Regions from separate parts of the Streptomyces sp. NBC_00690 genome, predicted to be linked through region 2. Evidence: riboswitches for the same ligand, from Rfam matches in the RefSeq annotation. Region 2 holds a riboswitch; each other region holds the start of a gene.

Region 1 (9,529 bases), 990 kb from region 2:
TTGGGGGAAGCCCCCGACGCGCGAGGTCATGCACCGCCGGTGTGCACCTGGAACGCGGCCCGTCGCACGGCTTTCGCCAGGGCGGGATCGGGATGGGCGGCGGCCAGGGCGACGAGGACCTGGACGGTGCGGGGGTGGCGACCGGAGCGGACCGCTTCGAGCAGCGCGGGGACCGTCCCCTGCACCGCCGAGTCGAGGTGGCGCAGCAGCAGTTGGGGCTCTCCGTGGTCCGCCACCGCGGCAGCGGTGTCCACCCAGAGCCAAGTCGATTCCTCACGGGTGAGGACGTCTTGGGCGTCCTCGGGGTCCGCTCCTTCGTACTCGGCGATCCACAACAGTGCGTAGGGCCGCAGGGTGAGTTCTTCCGCAGCCGTACGGACCTCCGCCTCGGCGGGCGCGCCGACGACGCGGAGCGCCTCGAAGGCCAGCCCGCGCAGCAGTGCATCGTCACCGCGGGCGACGTCGAGGAGTTCGGCGACCGCGCTGGAGACCGTACGGGCGGCGAGCCAGGCCCGGTACTCGGCGCGGGCGGGCCCCGGGGTGAGGCGGGCACAGCCCCGCAGCATGTCCTCGGCGGGCTGTTCGATGTTTCCGGCCGGGCTCTGGGCGGCGACGCAGATCTGCTCCAGCTTGACCCAGACCGCCCAGTTGCCGAGGGGGGTCAAGGTGGCCGACCGGCCGTGGTCGAGGGTGAGCGCTCCGGCCGAGGCGAGCCCGGCGAGGGCCCAGTTGAGGAGCGGGGCAAGGGCGTCGACCCGACCGTTCATCGCCGGCTCCGCAAGGGGGCGCCGGCCGGTGGGGACGGAGATCGGAGCGACTGTGATGTCGCCCGCTGCGGCCTCATCGGCTTCGCCGCCCACGGCTGGGAGATCCGTCCCGTCCAGGGCGTTCGCCGCGGTTGCTCCGTCGGCGGAGTGCGACGACGAAGAGGCGGCGGACAGTGTGGGCTGCGGACCGTAGGGAACTTCGCAGCGTTCTTCGCGCAACTCCGCGACGCGCTGCTCCAGGAGGTCGAGCAGTGCGGGCAGCAGCACCGGACCTGCGGAGAGCTGGAGGAGGGAGAGGAGTTGGGGCACGGCTTCGACGACCTCGGCCACCGCAGTGGGCGCGATGTCTGAGGGCGCCGGGTGCGCCAGCGACCAGGCGTCGAAGAGGGCGACCCAGCCGCGGAGCACGGCCATGTCGTCGCGGTCCCAGGCCCGTAGTCGCCAGCCGGGGCGGGCGGTCTCGCCGTGGATCTCCACCAGGCCGGCGAGTCTGGCCCGGTCCCAGGCGGACCGCACCTGTAGCGGGGTCAGTTCCAGTGCGACCGCAGCCCTTTCCCGGGCCTTTTCGGCGAGTGGTTGGGCGTGGGGGTCGCGCTCCACGGCCGCCCAACGGGCGACGCGTACGGCATCGGCGAGGACTGCGCGCGCCTGACGCGCGAGCTCCGCGGGCGGAGGTGTGCCCTCGGGCGGCCTCGGTGCTGGACGGGTGCGCCGGGTCGTCACGGCCCGCCGGGCGGTCGCCAGTGGTCGCGGGCGGACAAGACGAAGTCTGGAGTTGCGCGCCAATTGCTCATCAGGCTTTCGGGACGTCACAGGGTCCAGTCTTCCCGCTGACAGCCCGAAAGCCCAAACGGAACCCGATGAACCGCGGGTTCGGTCGAGTCCTGGGGGAAGCCGGCCCCTGTCGTCAACCGGCTGACGGGGGTTACATCAAAGGGGTGAGGAACCGACGGAGGGCCTCTTCGTAGCGTGCCGGGTCCGCGTTCCACATCGCCGCATGGGGGGCGTTGCGGACGGTGTGGAGCTGGATCAGCTCGGGTCGGCGGGCAGCGAGGTCACGTGAGGACCGCCAGGGCGCGACGGTGTCATCGGGTCCGTGGATGATCAAGGTCGGCACCTCGGGGAGCTGCGTGTCTCCCGCGGGGAAGGGCTGGTCGCCAAGGAGACCCGCCTTGCTCTGGGCGGCCTTGACGGCCAGGGGCAGCAGTGGGGCGGGAAGGTGGTGGGTCGCGGCCAAGGCCCGCAGGGTGGCCCCCCGGTCGAGCACCGGAGAGTCCAGTACGAGGCCGTTGATCCTCCCGCGCAGGGCCGAGTTGGCGGCAGCGTGCAGGGCCATGGTCGCTCCGGTGGACCAGCCGAGGAGAACGACCTGGTTCGCCCCGTTGCGGACGGCGAAACGGAGGGCGGCATCCAGGTCACGCCACTCGGTGTACCCGAGATGTCCGGTCCCGTCCGGTGACCGGGGCGCGTCGGGGTCGCCGCGATAGCCGAGGCCGAGGACCGGCATCCGCAGCCCATGGAGGAACGGCAGCAGGTTCAAGGGGTGTTCGCGGGTGGCTCCGAGACCGTGGACGGCGATCACCCAGGTCTCGCGCGGACCGGGGACGTACCAGGCGGGCAGTGGGCCGAGCTCGCCGGGAACGCTGACGTCCAGGTGCTCGATGCCGAGGGCGCTCGTCGGGTCGCCGGTGTGCAGCTGTGGGGTGAGTCGGACCTTGGTCCCGGGTTCCAGGGTGCCGTGGTCGATGCTCTCCAGCCGGCGCACCACGGTGTCGGCGGGATGCTGCACGCCGTCCAGCGCCGGGCCGACCACGGCGTGGACGTCCGGGCCCTCAAGCCCGTAGGTGCCGGGCCGCCGGGAGGCGAGGCTGCGGGTGAGGGTGATCTGACCGGCTGCCGTGGCGTGCACGGTGAGCCGGGGATCGCCGGGGAGCGGTCGGCCGGTGGTGGTCCTGAGGGCGGCGTCGCCGGCGTACCGTCCGGCCGCGATGGCAGCCGCACCGATGCCGATGAGCGTGGTGACGGCCGCTGCCGTCGCAGTAACGGGGCGCACCATCCCAGTGTCGGCACGGCGGGGCGGCCCTGCCAGTGGACGACCGGCCTTCTTCGCTGCCGGGCTTGCTGCGGTCCACCGCGTTCCGGTGCGCTGCCAGGGCCGGTCGCCCCGGTACGACCGGTGCCGGGAGAGCGGGCAGGGCGCCGACCGTCGGGGGCGCGACCACCCGTGGGACGGCCGGGCCGACGCCCCCCCGACGTTCGTCATGCCCTGTCGTGGCTCACTGGGGCCGGGGCTCGCCCGCCAGCCGGGCCGCCCGGGGAGGCGGCTCCCCTGGCAACTCGCCCGTCGGGATCGTGTGCACCGGGCCGCACCCCGGTGCACACGTGCCCCGCAGGACCACAGGACCGTATCCCGGGCCCGTCGGGCCGGTCCGGGGATATCCGGGGCGTCCGGTTGAGCCGTCCGAGCTCTTCGCCGAGCGGTGTTCGGGCGGCGGCTCGGTGCGTACGGCTCATGAGCTCCCGCGAGATGCGCCGTCAGCTCTCGCGAGATGCATTGTCGAAATCCGGCCAGTGGGCCCCGAGGTCGTCCTGACGGCCTCGGGGCGCGGCACGGTGTGGTCGTGGCAGCGTCCCTGGCTCGTTCCCGTCCGCGGGAAGCCGCCCCGGACGGCCCGTGGGCCGGTGGTGCGGCGGATGCCGCTCCACGGTGGACCGATACGTCCGTACCGGTCGCGACCCCGGTGCGGAATGGCCGGGTCCGCCCTCCTGGACGGCTCCGTGGCCGCTACACCCGGCCCTCGTCCGCAAAGCGGCGCCGAAGGCCCGGTCAACAGGGCTCCCGGAGCCTAAGCGGAACGCGATGTCAGGAGCGTTGGCCGTACCCGCGCAGCTGGGCGGCCACCTCGTCGAGTTCGACGGAGGAGAGCAGGGAGGGCCGCAGGCCGGGCACCGACGAGGCCGCGAGCCAGACCTGGCACATCCACTCCAGTTGGGCGGTGCGGTCGTAGGCGCGGTCCAGCGAATCCGCATGCGCGATCGTGCCGTGGTTGCGCAGCAGACAGGCGCTGCGGCCATCCAGTGCCCGACCCATGTTCCGGGCCAGCTCCGGCGTGCCATAGAGGGCGTACGGGGCCACACGGACGGGTCCGCCGAGCTCGGCCGTCATGTAGTGGACGGCCGGCAGTTCGTCGACGAGCGTGGAGACGGCGGTGGCGTGGACGGCATGCGTGTGGACGACGGCCCCGGCCTTGGATGTACGGTAAACCTCCAGGTGGAGGGGGAGTTCACTGGTCGGCTTGAGGTCGCCGGCGACCTGTCGGCCCGCCAGGTCGACGACCACGGGCTCCTTCGTCGACAGACGTTCGTAGGGCACTCCGCTGGGGGTCACTACGACGAGGTCGCCGACCCGCGCCGACACATTGCCGGACGTGCCCACCACCAAGCCCTCGGCAGCCGTTCTCCGGGCGGTGGTCACAACATCCCGCCACGCCTGTTCGATGGACTCTTTGGACATGTGTTCGGCCATGGATCGATCCTGTCAGGCATGGCCGGAAGGCAACAGACCGTCCCGTGATGCAGATCACCTTAAAGGGCGTAAATGCCATCTTGCGGACACCGGTGCCATGGTGGGCCCGGGAGCACGACCACGCAGACGGCCCGAAGAGATCACTCAGGGCACAAGCGGAATCGCGAACCTCACTTGGGGACATCACGAATCTCGCCTCAGTTCACCTTCCGTTCACCCAGGTTATCTACGTTCGCGATGTCACTGACGTCCATAGATTGCCTGGGTAAATGGAACACATCACGCTGCTGCTCGCGATTGTGATCGTGACGGCTCTCGTGTTCGATTTCACGAACGGTTTCCACGACACGGCCAATGCGATGGCGACGACCATCTCGACCGGCGCGATGAAGCCCAAGGCCGCGGTCGCCATGTCCGCGGTGCTCAACCTCGTCGGCGCGTTTCTTTCGGTGGAGGTCGCCAAAACGATCTCCAGCGGCATCGTCAACGAGTCAGGCATCACCCCCGAAGTGATCTTCGCGGCGCTCGTCGGCGCCATCCTCTGGAATCTGTTGACCTGGCTCATCGGTCTGCCGTCCAGCTCCTCGCACGCCCTCATGGGCGGTCTGATCGGTGCGACCATCGCGTCGGTCGGTGTCAGCGGAGTCAACGGCGGCACCGTGGTCACCAAGGTGCTCATCCCTGCGATCGCAGCCCCGCTGGTCGCCGGTTTCGCCGCCTACCTCGCGTCCCGGCTGACGTACCGCCTCGGCCGGAACACCGACCCGAAGTCCACCGCCAAGGGCTACCGCGCCGGCCAGATAGCCTCGGCCGGCCTCGTGTCCCTGGCCCACGGCACCAATGACGCCCAGAAGACCATGGGTGTCATCACCCTCGCGCTCGTCGCCGGTGGAGTGCTCGTCCCCGGCTCCAACCCCCCCATGTGGGTCATCGCCTCCGCGGGCATCGCCATCGCCCTCGGCACCTACCTCGGTGGCTGGCGCATCATCCGCACCATGGGCAAGGGCCTGACCGACCTCCAGCCGCAGCAGGGCTTCGCCGCCCAGACCAGTGCGGCCAGCGTCATCCTCGCCTCGTCGAACCTCGGCTTCTCCCTCTCCACCACCCACTCGTGCTCCGGCGCGGTGATGGGTGCCGGTCTGGGCCGCAAGGGCGGGGTGGTCCGCTGGTCGACCGCCACCCGGATGTTCGTGGCCTGGGGTCTGACCCTGCCGGCCGCCGGTCTGGTGGCCGCCGGTTCCGAGTACGTGACCAAGCAGGGCGACTGGGGCGTGGCGGTGGTCGCCACCTTCCTGGTCGCCTCGTCCGCCGCCATCTGGTTCATCTCCCGCCGCCAGGTCGTCGACCACACCAACGTCAACGACACGTCCGAGGAAGGCGAGCCCGCGGGCGTGGTCACCACGGCCATCGCGGCCGTCACCCCGCCGCCTGCCGGCACGGCGATGAACAACTCCCTGGACGACCTCAAGACGACCATCCCGGCCCGCAATGCCGCGACCCCCGAAGCCGGCCCCGCCAGCCCGGCCGCGGTGTAAGGACTGAAGACCATGAAAATCGACTGGGTAGCCCTCGGCTCCGTCTTCGGCGTGAGTCTCGTCGCCACCATTGCGCTGGTGGGCCTGTTCACCCTGGGCATCATCGGTCTGAGCAAGCAGGGGGCTGCGACCGCCTCCGGCACCGGCTCGGTTGCCCTTCCCCGGATAGGCGCCTACACCTGCTTCGCCCTCTGCACCGCGGCCATCAGCTACGGGATCTATCTGATCGTCACCTGAGGCCGCACCTCACCGCACAGCAGTCGTTTCACAGCCGGGCCGTCGATCTCTCGGGATCTGCGGTCCGGCTTCTGCGTGCCCTGAGGGTCCCTCGGGAAGCAGGGGCGATGTGTGGCTCGGCACACTGCACCGTCGCAGGTCAACGGCAGGTTGACGGCTGTTCTCGGGGCGTGGTGGACTGCCGGGGCCAACAACGACAGCAGCAGAGGAAGCCGGTGCGAATCCGGCGCGGTCCCGCCACTGTGACCGGGGAGATCCTCCCCGGGAGCCAGGAACTCTCGCGTCGATCACGTCGAACCAGGGCGCGGACACCCTGAGTGAGGACATATCGCCATGCCCGGCTACGGTCCAGCCCCTGCCCTGATCGACGGCACCCACTTGCTGCGCGGTGCACCCCCGGCGACCGCGGCCCGGCAGGGAGCACGGATGTCCCATGGGCCGGCACCAAGGGCCCTCCGAGGCGGAACACCGGTCTGAACCCATGCGTACCGATCGTGTCTTCGCGTACGGGGCGGCTGCCGGACTCCTGGCTGATCTACTGCTCGGCGACCCGCGCCGAGGGCATCCCGTCGCCCTCTTCGGACGGGCCGCCGGCGCCGTCGAGAAGGCCCTGTGGCGTGACCACCGCGGCTGGGGAGCCCTGTACACGACGCTCTGCGTCGGTGGGGCCACCGCGACCGCCGCCCTGGCGTCCCATGCCACCCGTCGCAGTCCGCTGCTCCGCATCGCACTGACCGCGACCGCCACCTGGACCGTGGTCGGAGGGACATCACTGGGCCGGGAAGCGCGTGCCGTCGGTGCCGCGCTCGCGGCCGGTGACATCGAGCGGGCCCGGGCCCGGCTGCCACATCTGTGCGGACGTGACCCCCAGTACCTGGACGAGCAGCAGATCGCCCGGGCGGTCGTCGAGTCCGTCGCCGAGAACACCTCGGACGCGGTCGTGGGGGCCCTGGTGTGGGGCGCGGTCGCGGGCGTGCCCGGACTGGTCGCGTTCCGCGCGGTGAACACCCTGGACGCGATGGTGGGGCACCGGTCGCCCCGGCACCGACGGTTCGGCTGGGCCTCGGCCCGGCTCGACGATGTCGCCGGCTGGCCCGGAGCACGGCTGACGGCCGCTCTCGCCGCTGTCACGGGCGAGAGCGCCCCCCGGGCGCTCGCGGCCTGGCGGGCCGACGCCCATCGGCACCCCAGCCCCAACGCGGGACCCGTAGAAGCCGCGTTCGCCGGTGCGCTGGGAGTACAACTCGGCGGAACGCTCTCCTACGCCGGACGGATCGAGCACCGACCGGTCCTGCACTCGGCGGGCCGGCAGGTGGAGTTGGCCGACATCGAGCGTGCGGTACGGCTGTCACGACGGGTCGGAGTGTTGGCGCTCGGTGTGGGCGTGATGGCGCACTCGCTGTTCCAACGGGCGGCGACACCGCGGCGCGGGCGACGAGAAGACGGGGAGACCTGATGACGAGCCGAGGGCGCGGCGGTGGCCTGCTGATCGCCGGCACCACGTCGGACGCGGGCAAGAGTGTGGTCACGGCGGGCATCTGCCGCTGGCTGGTGCGGCAGGGGGTGAAGGTCGCTCCGTTCAAGGGCCAGAACATGTCCCTGAACTCCTTCGTCACCCGACAGGGCGCGGAGATCGGCCGGGCCCAAGCGATGCAGGCGCAGGCCGCCCGCGTCGAGCCCAGCGCACTGATGAACCCGGTGCTCCTCAAACCCGGCAGCGACCGGTCCAGCCAGGTCGTGCTGATGGGCAGACCGGTCGGTGAGATGAGCGCCCGCGGCTACCACGGCGGCCGACAGCAGACCCTGCTGGCCACCGTCGTGGAGTGCCTGGAGGAGTTGCGGGCCACCCATGACGCCGTGATCTGCGAGGGGGCGGGAAGCCCCGCGGAGATCAACCTACGGCGGACCGACATCGTCAATATGGGTGTCGCCCGGGCGGCTGGGCTGCCGGTGCTGGTCGTGGGCGACATCGACCGCGGCGGGGTGTTCGCCTCCTTCTTCGGGACGACGGCGCTGCTCGCGGCCGAGGACCAACGGTTGGTGGCGGGCTACCTCATCAACAAGTTCCGCGGTGACGTCTCCCTGCTGGAGCCGGGCCTCGACATGCTCCATGACCTGACCGGACGGCGGACGTTCGGGGTCCTCCCGTACGCCCACGGGCTCGGGATCGACGAGGAGGACGGTCTGCGGGTGTCCCTGCGCGGTGCCGTGCGCGAGTCGGTCACGGCGCCCCCGGTCGGCGAGGACGTGCTGCGGGTCGCGGTGTGCGCGCTGCCGTTGATGTCCAACTTCACGGACGTGGACGCGCTGGCGGCGGAGCCGGGGGTCCTCGTGCGCTTCGTGGACCGGCCCGAGGAGTTGGCGGATGCCGATCTGGTGATCGTCCCCGGCACCCGGGGCACGGTACGGGCCCTGCGCTGGCTCCAGGAACGCGGTCTGGCCGCGGAGTTGGCCAGGCGAGCGGCGGCGGGCCGACCCGTGCTGGGCATCTGCGGGGGCTTTCAACTCCTCGGCGAGCACATCCACGACGAGGTGGAGTCCAAGGCCGGGTCGGTCACCGGGCTGGGACTGCTCCCGGTCCGGGTCCGCTTCGCCGTGGAGAAGACGCTCGCCCGACCCGTCGGAAGTGCGCTCGGAGAGCAGGTGGAGGGGTACGAGATCCACCATGGGGTGGCCGAAGTCCTCGGTGGAGAGCCCTTCTTGGCGGGATGCCGCCTCGGGCAGGTGTGGGGCACCCACTGGCACGGTTCATTGGAGAGCGACGGCTTTCGCCGACAGTTCCTGCGCGAGGTCGCCCGGGCCGCGGGCCGTCGGTTCGTGCCGGCCCCTGACACCTCGTTCGCGGCGCTGCGCGAGGAGCAGTTGGACCGGCTCGGCGATCTCATCGAGGAGCATGCGGACACCGATGCGCTGCTGCGGCTCATCGAAGGGGGTTCGCCCGCGGGGCTTCCCTTCCTGCCGCCGGGAGCACCGCCACTGCCCGGAGAGGCGACGGCGGGCGGCGGGCCGCACCGACCGAAGGACGCGGCTGCCACCGAAGGAGTCGGGCCCGACCCGAAGCCCGAAGCCGGCACGGGAACCGCAACGGACATCAGGCCGAAAGACCGGACGGACACCCGGACGGACACCCGGACGGAAAGCCGAACGGAAAACGGGGCGGAAACCGAACCCGCGTCGACGCAACAGTTGCCGGGGCCATCTCCGCTCCCGCACACCCATTCGCACATCTCACAGGAGGCCGGATGAGCACGCCGTACCCGTTCACCGCCATTGTCGGGCAGGACGACCTTCGGCTCGCCCTGCTGCTGAACGCCGTATCACCGCAGGTGGGCGGTGTGCTCGTCCGCGGTGAGAAGGGCACGGCCAAGAGCACAGCGGTCCGGGCGCTGGCAGTTCTGATACCGGAGGTGTCGATCGTTCCCGGCTGCCGGTTCTCCTGCGATCCGGGCGCACCCGATCCGGCG
Region 2 (9,529 bases):
GGCCAGATCTCCACCCGGGCCGGCCGAACCACCCGTGACGGAGCCACCGCCACCGCCGCTGCCGGTCCCGCCGATGTCGCCAGGTGTGACGATCTGCGGTACGGAGGGGCCGGGAGACGGCGCGGGCGGCCCGCTGGGCTGCGGGCTCGTACCGGTCAGATCACGGATGAGCACGCCGAAGGAGATGCCGGTGGTGCCTCCGACCGCTTGGGTCGAGGCCCGTAGGTCGGAGCCGCGCTGGCCATCCTTCGCGACATCGAACCCGCCATCGGCGTTCTGTTGGGCCGCCAGGAACTTCCGGGCCTTGGCGATCTGCCGACCGTACTTCGACGAGTCCAGCGACAGCCCCTGGACGGCCAGTGCCGCCGAGTTCACCGAGTTCCCCGCGGCGCCGGGGAAGCCTCCGTCACCGAGTTGCCTCGTTGCGATCCAGGCGAGTGCCTTGCCGACGCTCGCGTCCGCCGGGGCGTCGCTGACGAGCGCCAGGGCCATGGCGGCGATGGCCGTGGAATCGACATCGGAGTCACCGGTCGCGGGGACCAGACTGGGAAAGGCGCCGGACGGGTGCTGAAGGCCCTTGAGATAGGTCACCGGCTCGGCCGCGGCTTCCTTCTCTCCGGCCCGGATCTGTGCGATGACCGCCAAGGAGTGGGCGAACACGGACGGGGCGTAGGTGTAGGCGCCCTTGGCGGCGCAGCCGCGGTCCGGGGCGGTGCTCGGCGCCGGGCACACGGCTTTCGCGAGACCCGCGATCAGGTCCTGGCCGCCGAAGTCTCGCGGATCGCGCCCGACTGCCTGGGCGAGCACGGCGGTCTTGCCGATGGATCCGCCCCCGGCGTACTTGGTGCCGATCCTGGTCCAGTCGTGCACGGTGCGGCCTTCGCCGTCCTTGCCGCCGAGGTCGAGGAAGTCCACGATCCCCCGCAGCTTGCCGTTGTTCAGGCCGGTCGCGGCGAGTGCGTAGGCCCCGTCGATGGTGAGGCCGAAGTCCGCTCGGGTCGATCCGCCGCCGATGCCGTAGTACCGGCCCTGCCGGAGGTTCGTCGCGCTGGTGAGATAGGCGACGCCTCTCTTCAGGTTCGGGCCGTCCCCGCTTCCGGAGCCCGGGGGAGTGGGCACCGGTGCTGTAGGAGTGGGCGTGGGTGGTGTGGTGGGTTCGGGCTTCTTCGTGGTGAGGTCCGCGAGGCTCGTGTCCTTGCCCGCGAGGGTGGCGATCGCGGTCGCGTACACCACCGAGTCGGTGGCGCCCTCCTCGAAACCGAAGCCCCCGTCTGGGAGTTGCTGCCGGGACAGCCAGGAGACCGCGGCGTCCGCACGCACCCGGTCGCCGAGGGCACGCAGCGCCTGGGACGCGTACGCCGTGGCGATCACACTGCCCGTGGTGGCGCCCGTGTAGCCGGGGAAGGCGCCGTTGGAGAACTGAGCCCTGCGCAGGTAGTCGCGGGCCTTGGTCACTGCCGTGCGCTGATCGCCCGCCTTGTGGAGGGCGAGGACGGCGAGACCCGTGGTGGCGGGGTCGCCGTCACAGTTCTCACCGGGGCCGATCAGGACGCTGCTGACACTGCCGTTCCGACATTGGAGCCGAGCCAGCCTGGTCACCGTGTCCACCGGGGGCCGGACGCCGCCGCGCAAGAGCGCCAGCACCCCGAGTGCCTGTCCATCGGTGTACGCCGCGTTGCGGAAGTCGCCCTTGGCGGTGCAGCCAGGTGTGTGGGTACCGGACTCCGGGCCGCTCACACAGACGTTGTCCACCAGATCGGCGAGCAGATCGTGTCCGCCGAAGTCATGGGGGTCCGCCTCCGCCACCGCTGCGACGAGGGCAAGGCGAGCAGCTGCCGTTGCGTCCGGCGGCTCGTTCCGACCCGCCGCATAGGCGTAGGCATCGGTGGCCGAGCCCAGGAAGGCGATCGTCCTGTCCAGGGTTGCACTCTTGCCGTCCGCAGCGGCGAGGGCGAAGGCGGCCTCGGTGGTGAGGAAGTGGTTGGGCGTTTCGGAGCCGTCATCCACCACTCGCTCGCCGTCCGTCAGCTTCCCCCGCACCCATGCGGCGGCCTTGGCTATCTTCACCTCGGCCGGTGGCACGTTGGGTACTTCGGGATCGGGCCCGGGAGTGCCGCCTCCTGCTCTCACTTCGTCAGGGGTGAACGTCGGTCGTCCCGTGCTGCCACCGATGTCGGTGCCGCCGAAGACCCAGGCGTCCACGTCCCCCGGCCGGGGCCTGCGGTCCATCGCGCCGTACTGGCTGTACGACCAGTCGTCGTCACCCGCTGCGGCGACCCAGTAGGACCAGTACGCGGTCGCTTGTGGCGTGAGGACGCAGTCCTCCACGTCCGGAGTCGGGTACTGCGTACCGGAGTTGAACGATCCATGGCCGATGCGACAGATGAACGCCGGACCATCGTGGCCGGTTCCGGCCGTACTGAAACCGGCCTCGTGCAGCAGTTCGTAGCCGGTGGTGGGAGTGGCATCGCAGCCCCGTTCCACCGCCCCGCCGAAGGGCCCGAAGTCCACGGCGACCACGGCACCGGCACTCGCGGTGCACTGCGCCATTGGGTCTGCCGCGACCGCGGGGGCGTTGACGAAGGCGACACCGGTGCCGCCGAGAAGAAACACCGCCGACAGCAGCGCCACCAGCGCTGTCCGCCTTCTCCGTCCGACTCTGCCCACCACGGCTCCTCACATCAGCCGTGCGACGGCCGTGGTTGAGGGGCCGCTCCCCGAAGTCATCGCAGGTGGGAAGCGCCTGTCGACCACGCCGTAGTCCGCGACGGCGCTTCTCGCTGAAAAACTGTTGCTCCAGGCATTCCGACTCGCCCGGCTCCGGCCGGGCCTACGGTTGCGGGTCAGTGCCGGATTTCGACCGGCTTTCCCTGAAGTGCAGTGCGTATCAGGCGGATTGGAACATGCAGATAAAGACAGCGTCAAGGTGACCTGAATCGCCACCGGGTGATTCCCGGCCACCGTCGTGGCCGATCTGGTGCACTCGCCACCGCTCGGGTAGCGTCCAGGGCTGCCACATGGGGGAATCCGGTGTGAATCCGGAGCTGACGCGCAGCGGTGTGGGACGGCAAGGACCGTTCCGAGCCCGAATGCCCATGCGGTGCAGCAGCGCTCGAAGCCGTACCACGCGATTGGACGACGGCCCGAACTCGCCCCGGCCGCACCAGTTTTCCCGCGGCCCTGCGCGCCCGGCGTCGGCGTCCCTGTCACCACAGGAGCAGGCCATGCACCGTCCCTCGACCTCCCGCCGCCTCGCCTTGGCGGTGCCCGTAGCCATCGGGCTCATCGCCCTGACCGTGCCGCTTGCGGCAGCGACCTCCACACCGGCCCAGATCGCCACCTCCAAGACCAACGGCGTCGCCTACCTCAAGTCCCTCCAGGCGGCGGACGGTTCGTACGCGGGCTCCGGGCTCTCCAACGAGTGGGCGTTCAGCGCCTTCGCCGCGGCCGGTACGGCGGTCGTGGACGTGACACCCGGTGGCGATGTGACGAAGAACGCCCGAACCGTCTATCGGAACCTGCTGGCGACCGCTGGTTGGCCCGCGGCCTCACCCGTCGTCACCGACTACGAGCGGGGCACGCTGAACGCCTACGCGGCGGGCATCGACCCCGCCCGGGTGTCCGCCTCCCGCAATCTGATCGCCGATGTCTACGGCTACTGGCAAACCGCCGAAGCCGGCTACTTCGGACCCTCGGCCAACTACAACGGCACCGTCTTCGCCGCGCTCGCGCTCGCCGGTGCAAAGACCCAGACGGGTACTCAGCGCGTGCCCCAAGCACTCCTGGACAAGGTGACCACCCGCATCCGGGCCAACCAACACAACGACGGCGGTTGGGACTACCAGAAGGCCGAGGGCAACCCCACCCGTCTCAGCGCCGCCAGTGATGTCGATATGACCGGCGCCTCGATGGCGGCCCTGTGTGCGTCCGGAGTCCCGAACACGGACACCGACATCGTCCAGGCCAGAACCTTCCTCAAGAACAAACTGGTCCCCGCGACCGGCGCGTTCAACGCGATGTACGGGATCAACACCAACTCCAACGGATGGGCGGTCGCCGGACTCAACGCCTGTGGCATCAACGCCCAGACGGGCGACTTCCTCACCTCCATGGGCAAGACCCCCATCGACTTCCTCATCGCCCAGCAGTACAACCCGGCCGGCGGTTTCAAGTACAAGCCCAGCGACACCGCGCCCTCCGCCTACGCCTCCATCGACGCACTCCGGGCCGTCGCGGGCGGCGGCTTCACCACCGCTCCGCCCACCCCCGTCACTCCCGGCGCGCCGAAGTGGGTCGCCGAGAGCGCCTTCACCCCCGGCACCGCCACCGAACTCGCCCTCAGCGTGGACGACGGCGCAGGCGGTCTCAAGGTCTGTTCGGTCGCCTTCACCCCCACCGCAGGTACGAGCACGCTCTCAGACGTGCTGAACGCGGCGGCCTCGGCCGCCACGCCGGCCGGTTGCGTGACCTCCGTGACACCGGCGTCGGGCTCCGGCACCATCACCGAGATCAACGGCAAGTCCAACAGCGGATCCAACACCTGGAAGGTCAGCGTCGATGGCTCCGCCTTCGCCTCTGCCACCCGGGGCAAGGCGGTCAACATCGGGGACACCATCGCCCTGCGCTGGGGAGTCTGATCCCGGCCGGGCGAGCGGCGCCCGCTCGCCCGGCCCTCCGCCTACTTATGAGAGACAGGGGGCGGCGGACCCGGACGCTCCGCGGTGATGTCAGCCTTCGGGTTCCGGACCGTTGGGAGACAGGCATGGCCCGTGCGTGACCGATGCGGTCCGTCGGTCATCGGCAGCCCGGGTGCCGTGGCGGTCAGCGGCAGGCATCGGTCAACCAGGCCGCACGCGCGAGATCGAGACCGCCACGCCAGGCGGCGAGCGGAAGAGTGATGTCCGAGCGCGGAGCACCGCGCAGCCGGCGATGGGCGTCATGCACCTCGGCTCGCGACACGAACCGGTCGAAGGAGGGCGGGAGCAGCGGGTTGGTCAGCACCCCGAGTTCTGCCAACCCGATCAGCACGCCGTAGCGCCGGTACTTGTCCGTGCGCACCAGCAGACCGGCCCTGGCGACGGCCTTCTCCAACTGCCCCGGCGTCGTGCCCTGCGGCTGTTCCGCCACGAGCGCGAGCAGCGCGCGCAACACGTCGACGTCCCTGTCGGTCGCCTCAGGCAGCCCATGGGTCGCTGCGGCCTCCAGATCGGGGAGGAAGTGCACCGGGACTTCGTTCCAGGACCATCCGCAGGCGATGCGCACCAGTGTCTCGGTGACATCGATCTGCTCGATCTCGTCGAGTCCGCAGTCGGGGACGGTGCCCTTCTCGATCGGTGCCCCGGCGAGATGGCGAGCCCACGCGTACGAGATCAGGATCTGTCTGCCGCGCGGTGAACTTCCACCGATACCGGCGACGAAGGCCGAGAGCACTGCGTCGGGATGCAGCACCTGTGCTGCCCGAACCGCGCGATCAACGATTGCACCGGCCGTCCACTCCTCCTTCGCTGCGATGGTCCAGCCGAATTGATGCGCCTGTGCCCGATCGTCCTCGCTCGGGGGCAGAGCAGATCCGGTCGCGATGCCGTTGCGATTGAAGCGGTAGCCCGTGCAGCGCATGAGGAGCAGCAACTCGTCGCCTTGGGGAACGTGTCTCGATATACCCGACGCCATGGCAGCACAATATCCGGCTCGTGGTTCTCCTGAATCGCCACTCCCCGATGGCGGAGTCAACGTGGGTGGCAGTCATTCCCTGCACGGTCGCCCGGTGGAGTGGCGACGTGTTCTCCCGTGGTCGGGGGCAGCTCAAGGGACTCGTTCCCGCACGCCTCGATGCGGTTGGTGTCGCTGAGATTCTGCCCAGCCGCACATAGAGCATCTAATACGGTTAACCCTGGCGATATTGACGCTGCCCGCCAATGCAATTAACTTGACTGGAAGTTAGCTGTACTCACCACCCGCGCCGCTCTCATTGAGTCAGATGCCTACCCAAGCGGAGCATCTCGGCGCCAGGGTCATGCGTTACGCATCCTGCGACTCAAGCATTCTTCTGTCTGCTTGCAGACCCCCGGGCGACGTTTCACTTCTGGAATTGTCGTGCCTGCCCCCGCAAGGAAGAGGAAAATGCATGTCGGAAATCTTTCCGTGGACACCCGCGGCCATCGTGTTCGACTGCGACGGCACGCTCATGGACAGTGAGCGCCACTGGCAACTGGCGCGGGATCAAGTCCTCCAACAGTTTGACATCGTTGTCAGCGATGAGTTCGCCGAGCTGACCAAGGGTGTCCACTACGTCGAATGCGGCCAGCTCATGGCTGCCGAGATCCACCGCCCCGACCTCACCGAGGAGGTGACGGAGCAGCTCCTCGACACCTTTCGGGCGCTGGTCGCCGAGGCTCCCGCCACCACTCCGGGGGCCGCGGAACTGGTTGCCCGCGCAGCCGAGTTCGCACCGCTCGCTGTTGCCAGCAACTGCCCCCGCGATGTGGTGCAGGACGGCTTGGAGGCGGCCGGTCTGCTGCGCCACTTCTCACACGTGGTCGTACCCGAGGAGCGTCTGCGACCCAAGCCGTTCCCCGATGTCTACCTCAACGCCGTCGCGGCTTGCCAGGCCGAGCCCTCCGACTCGCTGGCGGTGGAGGACTCCCTGTGCGGGATCAGATCGGCCGTACGTGCCGGGTTGAGAGTCCTGGGGGTCGGCCCCCTCCCTGACCGTGAGAGCCTCGCGATGGTGGACCACTGGGTGTCCGCGCTCGACGATCGTCCGCTGACTAACTGGATGGCCAACCGGGCACTGTCCAGGGCAAGTTGAAGGTCGGAGAGTAAGGCGCTCCACGGTCCGACCCCATAAGGGTACGCGCGTCTCGAACCGCGTGGACGCCCCGTATCGAGAGATCTGTCAGTCTGGATTGACAAGGTAGGGCTGTCAATCCAGACTGACGGCTGTGGAACAAGAGGAGCTCGCACACACCCTGGGATCACACGACCCCGCAGTCGGACTGCGTGCCGTGGGCGCGCTGCACCGCCTGGCCGAGCAGGTCGAGGCCGCGGCAGTGACGCGCGCAAGACAGCAGGGATGGTCCTGGGAACAGATCGGGGACGCCCTGGGCGTGTCCCGCCAGTCCGTTCACTCCAAGTACGGAAGGTGAGCCGATGTTCGAACAGTTCTCTCAGGAGGCCCGGGCCGCCGTCAGCGCCGCGCATGAGGAAGCTCGGATGCGCGGCGATCGCCGACTCGGCACCGAGCACCTCTTCCTCGGGGTCCTGCCCGCCGAAGGCGCGGCCCGAGCGGTCGGGGTCGACCTGGCAACCGCTCGTGCGACCCTGGGAGCCCTGGACCTGGCCGCGCTCGCCGTGGTCGGCATCGACGCCCGAGACGTCGAAAGGGTTGCGATCCCGGCCTCGCGCAAGCGCACTCCGTTCACCTCTGGTGCGCGTACGGTCGTCAAACGCACGGTCATCGAGGCGAGGAAGGCCGGTAGCCGTCGTATCGAGGCGGAACATCTGCTGCTGGCGATCCTGTCCTGCGAACCCCCCGATCCCGCTGCGGAGTTGGTGGCGGCGCTGCACATCGACCGTGCGGAGGTTCGCGACCGTCTGCGATGAGGCCACCGGCTCAGTGACGGACAGGCGAGAATCCGTGGTCGGCCCACCGAAGGGGCAACCACGGTGGTTCCGTCGTGCGGTAGCCCTCCGGTACTCGGACGAGGAAGCGCCGGATCGTCAGCGGTTGCCCGGTGTGTGCAGCGGAGACTTGCACCGTCGCAGCGCTCTTCTGCCGCAACCCCGCCATGCAGCGGGGGAGTGGCGCACCCGCTGACTGCCGCTGGTCACCAACGCGTTCACCGAGGTCATGGGGTCACCCGCGACCACCTTCGCCAACAGAACGCCGACCAGCAGCGGCAAGAGTGCCGAGGCCAGGGCGGTGCCGGCCGTGGTGACGTGTTCGACGCGGGGGTGTCGCGGGGCGTTGGGAACCATGGTCCCCATTCGACAGCGGCCCCGCCTGCTGGACATCGGGCGACGTACTCAGGTCGAACGTCCTTGCGTACTCATGCGGTGACGGGCCCGCCGACGGACCCTGGACGGAACACCGGCTCCGCGGCCACGCGCCGATGAGGCACCCCCGGGGGCGGAGCGGTTCCTGCGTGGGATGCGTCTGTGCTGGTGTCGGGGTGGCCCGGCCGGTGGGGACGGTCGGGCCGTGCTCAGCTCGATCGAGCGGCACCACGGGTGGGGTCCACGGCGGAAGACGGTTCGGGGAGGCGACGGGTGGACGGGCGAGAAGGGGCGGGTACGGACGCGGACGGCCGTTGGCGGTGTGGGTCGCCCGCGACGGTGGGCAGCGCAGTGCTGCTCGTCCTCGCCAACCTCTTGACGGTGTATCTGATGTATCCGGCCTTCACCGCGTCGGCCGAGGGTCCCTCGGTCGGCATTCCGCTGATCATCGCGTTCCATCTCGCCCTCGGGACGGATTGGTTGACGAGCGCCCTGGCCCGCGCACAGCTGGTGACGATGTGGTGGTGCGTCCCGCCGAGCCTGCTCGCCCTTGCGGCCCTGGGACGCATGAGCGCCTTCATCAACTGAAAACCCCGGAGGGCTGACGCCTTCCATGTGTCGGCGGTCCGATGGGATGTACGCGGCTGAGATCCGGCAACGGACGGACCGCCGATCGACGGCTGGGGCGAGAACGTCCGTGACCCGGCAGGCAAGGGCCTATCGGGTCACGGACGTAAGGACGAGGGAGTCGGGGCTGCTGCTCAGGTCTCGCAGGTGACCTTGTCGCGAGGGGTGTAGCGGGTGTGGAAGGGCTCCCGCTTCACTTCTTCGCCGTTGTTGCGGAAGATGCGCTCGACCGTGACATCGAAGCCCTCCAGCGGCGTCTGCGGCTGGCAGTCCTTCTTGGCTCCGGGACGAGTGCCGGGCTCCTGCACGTTCTTCCGGGGCCCCTTGCTCGCTTCCACCGAGTCGTACTTCTTGGTGCCGAGGAAGGTGACGGTCACCGAGGTGTCGGTGGACTCGGCCATGATGTAGATGGAGTTGCCGGAGTCGTTGGCGAACTTCAGGTCGAGGCTGCCCCAGGCCACCGTTGCCTCGCGCCCCTCCGGGTACCGCTCGATGTAGAAGGAGTGGGCGCCGTACTCGACGGGCTTCACGCCGGAAAAGAAGATGGCGTTGAAGACCGCGGTGGCCACGGTCGAGACACCGCCTCCGGCAGCCTTGGTGTACTTGTCGTTGAGGATGATGATCCCGTCGACGAAGCCGTTCTCCTTGGTGCGTTCCCCGACCGTCCGGTTGAAGCTCCAGGTTTCCTGCGGTTTGACCAGCGACCCGTTGATGAGCTCCGCGGCCCGGCCGATGTTCTTGGTGCGGTACTCGGCCTTCTCGAACGTGGCCGTGAACGAGGAGAGCTTCTCGGTGACGCCCATCGCCGCGATGCTCTCCCGGGTGAGCTTGGGCTGGCTCTTCTTGGTGACCACTTCGCCTGTGCGGGCGGTGCCCGACTTGGTGAGCAGGGGCATCACCGTGTTCT
Region 3 (9,529 bases), 6.1 Mb from region 2:
TTGAGTACTCGCCGAACGCCCTCACCAAGAGCATTTTCGCCGGGCGTTCCAGCACCGTCGGCGTGGTCATGGGGGATCTGAGCAGCCCGTTCTACCTCGATCTGATCCGCGGCATCGACGAGGTGGCCGCCGCCAACGGCAGCCTGGTCATGTTCGCCAACACGTTCCTGCGTCCTGATCGCGAGCTCGCACAGATCCAGGCCATGGACGAGCAGCGAGTGCGCGGCCTCATCGTCACGGCCAGTGAATCCACCGATGACAGGACGCGCAGGATGGCCCTGGGAGGAACCCCCTGCGTCGTCGTCGCGCGGTCGGTGCCGGATCCGCCTCCCGGTCTGCACTCGGTCAGCCTCGACAACGTGGCTGCCGGTCAGATGATGGCCGAGCATCTGATCTCGTGCGGACGCCGCTCGGTCGGGGTGGTGACATCCGGAACCCGGCCTTCACAGCTCGGACGGACCGAGGGGCTACGGCAAGGGCTCGCCGAGGCGGGGCTGCCGCTGCCCGACGACGCCGTCGCGGCGGTCTCGGTCAACGCGGAATCCGGCGAGGCAGTGGACGCGCTGTTGTCCCGCCGGCCCCCGCTGGACGCGATCGTCTGCCTCACGGGCCTTCGTACGGTCGCCGTTCACTCGGCACTGACCGCCCGGGGGCTCGTGATCCCGGACGACATCGGATTCTTGACGATGGACGACTTCTCCTGGGCACCGGCCCTCGGGATCACGGTGGTTGCACAACCCTCGTACCGGATGGGGCAGAGCGCGGCCGATCTGATCGTCGAGAATCCCACCCACCCGGTACAGCTCCGATTCGAACCACAACTCATCGCCCGCACGTCCTGCGGCGAGAGCGGGTGAACGGCAACGGGATCCCCCAACGGGGACCGTCGCCGCCGGGAGCCACCCGGGCCGGACTCCGGTAGCCGAGCCTGCCCGGATCTTTGCGGGACTCCTTGAGCTGCTCGCGTCAAGGAGTCCCCTCGCTCCCCCAGAGCCGACCCGGCTCCGTGGGAGCACCCCCGACGTCCACTCCTAGCGATCATCACCCCGTGGGCTGATCGTTTCCCGGACAGCGGGAGTGCCGGCTGCTCTGGACGAGGCCGAGGGGGAGCTGTGCCTTCCGACCTACCGTCGCCCTGTGAAGCTCGCGGTGATGTTGTGACGCGACGGGCCTGCTGGGAGGGGTGCAGGAGTGGACTGTCATTTCGGGGGTATCCGGGGTGCGTCACGTCAATGCTGGTGAACAAATGGGCGGATGTATGGACCTGCTTGCTCAGGACGAGGGGCACGAGTTGCTCGTGGACCGTCCGATAACTGTCTCGGCCGTGTTCGAGGACAGTGGGGAGATCGGTGGGGCTCGCGACCTGGTCCGCGAGTTCCTCACTTCGGTCCAAGCCGTGCACGGGCTGCCGGTGTCGAGACGGGCGATGGACACGGTGAAGCTCGCGGTCAGCGAGCTGGTGACCAATGCGCGCAAGTTCGCGCCCGGGCCGTGTCTGCTGACACTGCAGATCAAGGACGGCGCAGTCCAGGTGAGCGTCTGGGACAGCAGTACGACGCTGCCGCTGCTCCTGCCCGCAGACCCGACACGGGTCGGTCAGCACGGCCTGGAGATCGTGGTGGCGGTCAGCCAGAGCTTCGCGATTCACCGGGAGCCGGTGGGCAAGCGGATCGCGATCTCCATCGTTCTCGCCGACGACCCGGGCGGAGATGCCGCCGGCCGCCAGGCCATGTGAGCGCAGACCGGTGGATTCCTGAAACTGGCTGACGGTCCTGGCGCTCCAGGCGAGGTGGCGTTGCCCCAGGTCATGAGCCTGCCCGCGTGCGCCCCCAGCCGGGTCCTTCGGGTTCGACATCGACCTCCCAAAGGACATCGGGACTCCGGCCCTGCCCGAGCGGTACTGCTGCACCAGCGCTGCCCACAACGATGGCGGACGGGCGGCGGCGCCAGCCCATCCCCGGCGCCTGACGCGCCGGGGACCGCGAGCTGCATTCCTTGGCCGCCCCCATACCGGAGCTCCCGTCGAGGAGGCGGCGGCCCTCAGCGCTTCCAGACGGTCGCACGCCAGGTCGTCGCGTTGCCGGCGCCGTCGGTGCCGACGGCGAATCCGGCGATCACTCCGGCGTCATTGATCGCGAACGCCGCGGCGTAGGGGCCGAGAGGTGTCGACGGCAGCGGAACGACCGTGCCGTTGGGCTTCCACAACAGGGCCTTGTCCAATGCGGGGTTACCAGCGGGCGGCCACGCGTATCCAACGGCCGCCCCCCGGTTGTTGATCGCCAGCACCTCCCCGGCCGCTTCCGCCGGATTGGCGAGCACGGTCCGGGTGCCGTTCGCATTCCAGCGGGCCGTGTCACCGTTCGGGTTGTCCTCCAACGAAGCCCCCACGGCGGTACCCGCCCGGTTGACGTCGTACCCCCGCCCACGCCCGGCGTCGCGGACGGTGCCGTTGGCCGCCCACACCAGGACCCGGTCGTACTCCGTGCTCCCGGCAAGCCGCCCATGACCGAAGACCACGCCGTTGTCGGTGATCTGGCTCGTCCGGGCCCCGGCGAACCCCGCGGGGAGGGGCAGCGCGCTCACGACACCCGCCGCGTTCCAGCGCACCGGGTGCGCGGGGCCACCGGTGCCGTCGCGCTTCTCGGTCCACCCGACCGCCGTGCCCGCATTGTTGATCGACGTGGCGGTGCCGCTGTTGTCGCCGGGCAGCACGGGCAGGTCGATCCTGCTGCCGTCAGACTGCCAGCGCAGGGGGTGGGAGCGGTTGCTCTCCTCGGACGCGTAGCCGACGACGACACCGGAGTTGTTGACGGCCGACGCGTTACCGCCTTGAGTCCCAGCGGGAAGCGTCAACCGCGTCGGAGTGGCGCCCGGTGTCCAGCGGACGGGGTTGGTGTTGGGCAGGCTGTTGTAGGACGTGCCGACCGCCCATCCACGGTCGCTGAGCGCGATCGCGCGGCTGAACCGCTCCCCGGGCAGTGGCGCTAGTCGGGTGTAGCCGGGGCTGTTGGCGTTCCACCGGATCCCGAGTGGCCCGTCGGAGCCCTCCACGTAGTACTCGCCGACGACCGTGCCGCTGCTGTTCAGCCCCTTGACGAAACTGTGGAGCCCTCCCGGCGGGATCGGGAGCAGCCGTGAGTTCAGCTCCGGTCCGGAGCGTTCGGCCACTGCCACGGGCGCCGAACCCAGGAGGAGCAGGGCGGTTGCCGCTGCCGTGGCGGCAAGGGTTACAGGCCGGGCAACGCGCAAGGGGGCCATCCGGAGACTCCTGATCTCTTTAAGGACATTGACGTGCACGTGCAGGGGCATTTCGTCTGTTCCAGGCCCACGGGGAACCCGCGCTGCGGCTCAAGTTTTCCGCCTCTGATGGCCCATTGGCAGCCTGATCTTGGAAACGGCTGGATTCGTACACCCGTTCACCTTTCTCGTGTAACCCACTGTCCGACCCCTCCGCCCCACCCCCAGACGGTCCTGGGCTCCAAGTGAAGGCGCCCCAACAGCACTTCCGGTCCCCGGGTGAGGATCGCGGCCGACGGCAGACGAGCTCCCTCCCCCGCCTGTGCACGGCAGGAGACCGCGGCGGCTTCCGGCCATCGCCCGGCACCAAGCCCGGCCGGACGGGGTCCTCATCGCTCGACTACAGGGCAGCGCAGGCCAATTGCCTGAGACCGGGCAGCCCAGGTGGCTACACCGCTTGACGGAAGCTGCGCCTTCTGGAACGCGAGCTCTTCGGCGGCCAAGCGGGTTGAGATAGCGCCCTTGGTGAGGAAGGGTCTGTGGTCATGGAGTACTTCTGCTACCACCGAGACCGGCTGAACTCCCTGGCGCTACGCGAGGAATTGCTGGAGGAGCACTGGTCCTACATGGACCGGTACGCAAAGGATCTGATCGCTCGCGGTCCGACCTTCGCCGATGATGATGAAACGCCCACGGGAAGCGTGCACATCGTCGATCTGCCCGATCCCGCGGCTGCCCGTGCGTTCGCCTTCGACGAACCCAACTACCAGGCCGGTGTGTACCGGGACGTGCTACTGCGCCGGTGGCGCAATGTGCTGGGGCGCACCATGTGGGATTTTCCCGGTGGCCAAAGCGGTGGCAATCGGTACCTGGTGCTGGGCCTCGGCGAGGGCCTGGCCGCAGACCTCGCCCTGCCGACCGAACAGGACGAGCTGATCGCGTACGGGCCGCTGCTGTCCGACGACGGCGACACCTGGCTGGGTACGGCGGTGCTGCTCAGCGCCCCAGATCCGGATACGGCACGCGCCACCCTGACTGCGGACCGGTACGCGGACATTGAGGTCCACGCCTGGGAGTTCGGCGGGCGTCGATGAGTCACGCAGGCACCGGGCTCACGGTCGTCGAGGACGTCCGCCCGGGCAATCTTTTGCCGCCGGAGGCCGGCTGGCGGATCGCGCGAGGGATCGCGGCGCCGGACGGTGCGGTCGGGAAAGCGCTCGACACCACGTGGTGGCGCCGCCTTGCAGATGCTGACGGCGAGTTCCTGGTGGCAGTCCTCGGACATCGGATCGGCGGCAACGACTCCTCGTGGACCACGCGCTACACCGGGGGCGGTGTGCCGGGGCTGACCGGCGACCCCTGGTTCGTGGCGCTCTCCCTCGACGGGTAGGTGCTCCTGGCGGAAGAGCCCAGCACGGACGGGCCTCGGGTGACGGCCCGCGTCCTCGCCGGGCTGCTGCACGACCGCGACACGGCATGCGCGGCGGTCACCAATCCGGCGATCCCGGTCCCCGTCCTGCATCGCATCCTGGCCACCGCCGGGGCAGCCGTGGCGGCCCGGAGCTGATCACCACCAGCCCACCGGGCAACCATGGCGGTCCGACCCAGAGCTCCGGCGGACCCCTTCCCCGGCGAATGGCGTTGGCCCACAGCAGAGCTCTCGCCCGGCCTGGAAGCGCGGGATGGTGCCATCGCGCAGATGCGTTCCGGTATCCGCGCGCCGCTCTGACCGGGAAGGCCGACAGCCGCCCCGGCCACCTTCGGGTTGGTGGATTGCACCATTCGACCCGGTCTTCGCCGTGTGACCTGCGCTTCAACTGCGGCCCAGACATACGATCCGGCCGCGCGGTCTGTCATGATGACGCCGAAAGGCGACGGCGGATCGAGGAAACCGGTGTGAATCCGGTGCGGTCCCGCCACTGTGATCGGCGAGCGAACCCCAAACAGACCACTGCCCCTACGCGGGTGGGAAGGCTGGGGCGAGCCTTGACCCGAGAGCCAGGAGACTCACGCGGTCGCCTCCTCGACAGAGCTGGGGCGGATCTCCCCAGAGGGGAGGGTGAGTCGGGATGCCCGAAGGGCAACGTTCCGGGGCTCCGGTGCCGTGCCGGGTCGTCGTGTGCCGGGACTGCTGCTGCGGCAGCGCGAAAGTGACCGGTATCGATCACGCAGCGCAGGTCGCCGCGCTGAGCCGGGACCTACCGGTACGGATCTCCGAGTGTCTGGACGTCTGCGACCAGGCGAATGTGGTCGTCGTCCAGCCCTCGGCTGCGGGACGCGCCGCCGGTGCCCGACCTGTCTGGCTCGGCCTCGTCAACGACCCCGCCGCAACCGACGACATCGTCGACTGGGTACGCGCGGGCGGCCCCGGAGAGGCCCCGCTGCCGGAGATCCTCGGCCTGTACGCCTTCACCCCGCCACGGCGGGTCCGTGACGCGTCGTCCGGCGACCCTCGCTGAACCCTTCCAACCGACCGCGGCGCACGGGCGTCCGCGGTGAGAGGACCGACCACATCATGGCGAAACGCTCCCTGTCCCTGCTGGCCGCTGCCGCTTTCCTGGTGGCGGGCTGTGGTGGTGGCACATCGACCGACCGGGACGATCCCGCCGCCTCGGGATCCTCGCCTGAGGGCTTCCCCGTCACCGTGACCAACTGCGGGGTGAAGACGACGTACGAGCGTCCGCCGCGGCGCGCGGTGACGCTGAACCAGCACGCCACCGAAGTGCTGCTCGCGCTCGGTCTGGAGAAGTCGATGGCGGGCACCGCCTATCTCGACGACAAGATCCTCCCCGAGTACCAGGACGCCTACGGGGGGATCAAAGTGCTCTCGAAGGAGTACCCGTCCTTCGAGGTGCTGCTCAACGCCGAACCGGACTTCGCCTACGCCGGGTTCGCGAGCACCTTCGACGAGAAGGAGGGCCGCAGCCGGGCCGCTCTCGCCAAAGCGGGCATCGACTCCTATCTGAATGTGGAGGAGTGCCCGACGGGACCGGTGACGATGGCGATGATCGGCGAGGAACTACGCGGCATCGGGAAGATATTCGGGGTTCCGGAGCGTGCGGAACGCGAGGTGAAGAAGGCCGAGGCGGCGCTCGGTGCGGTCGACAAGAAACTCGGCGGCGTCGATGCGCTCAAGGTGTTCGTGTACGACAGCGGGGACAAGACGGCGTTCACCGCGGGCGGCGCGGGCGTCGGCAACGAGATGATCAAAGAGGCGGGCGGGACGAACATCTTCGCCGATCTGGACAAGCAGTTCGGTGATGTCTCGTTCGAGCAGGTCGCCGAACGGGCCCCCGAGGTCGTCGTGATCTATGACTACGGGGACCAACCCCTCGCGGCCAAGAAGAAGTTCCTGTTGTCGCACCCGGCGCTCCAGGACGTGCCCGCCATCAAGAACAAGCGGTTCGCGGTGCTCCCGTTGTCCTCGACCGTGCTCGGGGTGCGAGTACCGGCGGGTGTGGAGTCGTTGGCCCGTCAGCTGCACCCGGACCGTTTCCGGTGACGGGCGCGCCCCGGGCCTTGGGTGACGTTGTCTCGGACACCGCCACCAAGGCTCCCGGGCCGACCGCCGCGGTAGGCGGCCGGGGCCGACCGCCGTACGGGCTGGTGCTGGCCGTGCTGGCGGTGCTGGTGCTCCTCGCCGCGACCGCGGGGATCGCCGTCGGGTCCATCAGCGTCCCAACCGGGCAGGTCTGGTCGATCGTCCTGCACCAGGTGCATCCTGGGCTCGCCGAGGTCACCTGGACCCCGGTCCGCGAGACGATCGTGCTGGATGTGCGGCTGCCCCGGGTCCTGCTGGCCGGGGTGGTCGGCGCGGGTCTCGCCGTCTCCGGCATGGCTCTCCAGGCGCTGGTCCGCAATCCGTTGGCCGATCCGATGCTGCTCGGGGTGTCCTCGGGTGCGTCGGTCGGCGCGGTGTCGGTACTGGTCTTCAACATCACCGTGTTCGGGCTCGTGACCCTGCCGGTTGCGGCGTTCGCCGGGGCGCTCGCGGCGCTGGTCGCGGTGTACTTCCTGGCCAGGTCGGGTGGTCGGATGACCACGATCCGGCTGGTGCTGGCGGGGGTCGCCACGGCGGAGGTGCTCTCCGCGCTGGCGAGTTTCCTGATCGTGACCTCCAATGACCCGCACAAGTCCCAGTCGGCTCTGCGGTGGATGCTCGGCGGACTTGCGGGCACCACCTGGTCGATGGTGTGGCTACCGGCCGTGGTGGTCCTCGCCGGTACGGCAGTGTTGCTCGGGGTGACCCGTCCGCTGAACCTGCTGCTGGCCGGTGAGGAGGCGGCGACCGCGCTCGGGCTGGATGTGCACCGGTTCCGTGCCGCCCTGTTCACCCTGGTGGCTCTGATGATCGGCACCATCGTGGCGGTCAGCGGGCAGATCGGTTTCGTCGGGCTGATCATGCCGCACGTGGTGCGGCTGCTGGTGGGCGCCGACCACCGCCGTGCGTTGCCCGCAGCGGCGCTGTTGGGCGCGGCGTTCCTCATCATGGCGGATCTGGCCGCCCGGACCCTGATGAGTCCGGAGGAGATACCCGTCGGCATCCTCACCGCGCTCGTCGGCGGACCGTTCTTCCTCTGGCTGATGCGACGGAGGACCTCATGACGGCACCGCTGACGGACGGCCAGGGCCCGGGGCCCGGCCTGCTCGACCTCCAGGAGGTCTCGGTGGTCATGGGCGGCCGGGCACTGGTGGACGGAGTCTCGCTGTGCGTGGCACCTGGGGAGGTGGTCGGGCTCGCGGGTCCCAACGGTGCGGGCAAGTCGACCCTGTTGCGCACGGTGTACCGGACACTGCGTCCCACCTCGGGCCGGATCCTCCTGGACGGCGACGATGTGTGGGCGCTGCCCGGCAAGCGGTTGGCGCGGCGACTCGCCGCCGTCCTCCAGGAGAGCGCCGGGGACTTCGAGCTGTCCGTGTACGACGTGGTCGCGATGGGCCGGACTCCGCACAAGCGGGCATTCGCGGGTGATGACGCCGACGACCGGGCGATCGTCGCGGACGCGCTGGAACGCCTCGATGTGGCACCGCTGGCTCCGGTGCCGTTCGACCGGCTCTCCGGAGGGGAGAAGCAACGGGTGTTGATCGCCCGCGCCCTCGCCCAGCACACCGGGACGATGGTGCTGGACGAACCAACGAACCATCTGGATCTGCGCCATCAGCTGGATGTACTGCGGCTGCTGCGCGAACTGGGCGTCACGGCCCTCGTCGCCCTGCACGACCTGAACCTCGCCGCTGCGTTCTGCGACCGTGTCTGTGTTATGGAGGCCGGCCGGGTGGTCGCTCTCGGCTCCCCCGCGGAGGTGCTGACGACCGGGCTGCTCGCGGATGTGTACCGGGTCGACGCCGAGGTCACCGCGCACCCTCGTACCGGGACCCCGCACATCACCCTGCTGACGGGTGCGGAACAGTTCCCGGACCGGATATGACGGGCCCCCGCAACCATCAGGTGCGACAGACGATCCCGCGCGCCGCCCCGGCCACGGAGGTCAGGGCCGCGCTGCGCGACATCGCGGGGCTCGGCGGCTTCTTCGCGGTACGGCTGGGTGGCCCGGACGTCGGCTGGCACCCCGTCACCGAATCGTATGCTCGCGGGTTCCCGGACCTGGTCGCCGCGACGGCGGCCCGGCACCGCAGCCCCGAGCTGCGGCTCGGCGCGTCGATCGCTCAGCTCGGGCACGCGGCCCGGCTCTGGTCCCCGGTGTTGGCGTGCACGGTCCTGCACGGGATAGTCCCCGATCTATCGGGGCTCCAGCGCGCCGACGAGGGCCCGGCCCTACGGCTGCCGGACGCCACCGGACAGTACGCGGAGCGGGTCCCCCGACTGGCGGACGAGTTGTACGGGGCCGTGATGACCGGTCAGTTGGATGTGCTGCGGGCCGGGCTGCGGGTGAAAGTGGCGCCTCGGCTCCTCGACGGCAACTCGGCGTCCGCCCTGGTCGAGGCGGGCCGCGCGATCCTCGTCGCTCGCCCCGGTGCACGGGAACGGCTCACTGTCCTGATCGACGAGCTGCTGCGCACTCGACGTCTCGCCGGGACCGGCCGGATCACCGGCCCTGAGCTGACGTTCCGGCGCCGCAGTTGCTGTCTCTACTACCGGGCCCCTGCGGGCGCCAAGTGCGGAGACTGCGGGCTCCTCGACCGCACAGCCCACGGCACCCAGCACACCGACGACTGACCGTCCACAGCGGCGGGCAAGCCTGGAGCGGGGGTACGGTTGTTGGGACAGCCCTCCGTTGCCGGGTAAGGCCCCTGCCGGGTACGGCCCCGAGCGCCGGAAGGCAAGGGGTGG

What was found. Region 2 has a riboswitch for cobalamin ahead of OID54_RS05265 (hypothetical protein). Riboswitches for the same ligand answer to the same signal wherever they lie in the genome.
Region 1: another riboswitch for cobalamin. It lies ahead of OID54_RS09710 (cobalamin biosynthesis protein); the one in region 2 lies ahead of OID54_RS05265 (hypothetical protein).
Region 3: another riboswitch for cobalamin. It lies ahead of OID54_RS31715 (hypothetical protein); the one in region 2 lies ahead of OID54_RS05265 (hypothetical protein).

What each region holds. Positions count from the first base shown of each region.
Region 1 covers NZ_CP109009.1:2,184,734-2,194,262, forward strand. The annotation lists gene OID54_RS09685 (hypothetical protein) at 27-1,580, opposite strand; gene OID54_RS09690 (alpha/beta hydrolase) at 1,693-2,820, opposite strand; gene OID54_RS09695 (class II aldolase/adducin family protein) at 3,631-4,293, opposite strand; gene OID54_RS09700 (inorganic phosphate transporter) at 4,563-5,828, shown strand; gene OID54_RS09705 (hypothetical protein) at 5,841-6,065, shown strand; cobalamin riboswitch at 6,222-6,363, shown strand; gene OID54_RS09710 (cobalamin biosynthesis protein) at 6,547-7,521, shown strand; gene OID54_RS09715 (cobyric acid synthase) at 7,521-9,311, shown strand; gene OID54_RS09720 (putative cobaltochelatase) at 9,308-9,529, shown strand, end outside.
Region 2 covers NZ_CP109009.1:1,193,377-1,202,905, reverse strand. The annotation lists gene OID54_RS05270 (prenyltransferase/squalene oxidase repeat-containing protein) at 1-2,667, opposite strand, end outside; cobalamin riboswitch at 2,980-3,110, shown strand; gene OID54_RS05265 (hypothetical protein) at 3,225-4,637, shown strand; gene OID54_RS05260 (hypothetical protein) at 4,822-5,670, opposite strand; gene OID54_RS05255 (HAD family hydrolase) at 6,125-6,808, shown strand; gene OID54_RS05250 (helix-turn-helix domain-containing protein) at 6,942-7,145, shown strand; gene OID54_RS05245 (Clp protease N-terminal domain-containing protein) at 7,150-7,602, shown strand; gene OID54_RS05240 (hypothetical protein) at 7,720-7,977, opposite strand; gene OID54_RS05235 (hypothetical protein) at 8,269-8,583, shown strand; gene OID54_RS05230 (VanW family protein) at 8,757-9,529, opposite strand, start outside.
Region 3 covers NZ_CP109009.1:7,273,101-7,282,629, reverse strand. The annotation lists gene OID54_RS31745 (LacI family DNA-binding transcriptional regulator) at 1-857, shown strand, start outside; gene OID54_RS31740 (ATP-binding protein) at 1,259-1,735, shown strand; gene OID54_RS31735 (hypothetical protein) at 2,041-3,258, opposite strand; gene OID54_RS31730 (YciI family protein) at 3,783-4,331, shown strand; gene OID54_RS31725 (hypothetical protein) at 4,328-4,627, shown strand; gene OID54_RS31720 (hypothetical protein) at 4,667-4,804, shown strand; cobalamin riboswitch at 5,064-5,266, shown strand; gene OID54_RS31715 (hypothetical protein) at 5,307-5,696, shown strand; gene OID54_RS31710 (ABC transporter substrate-binding protein) at 5,753-6,739, shown strand; gene OID54_RS31705 (FecCD family ABC transporter permease) at 6,757-7,842, shown strand; gene OID54_RS31700 (ABC transporter ATP-binding protein) at 7,839-8,666, shown strand; gene OID54_RS31695 ((2Fe-2S)-binding protein) at 8,663-9,415, shown strand.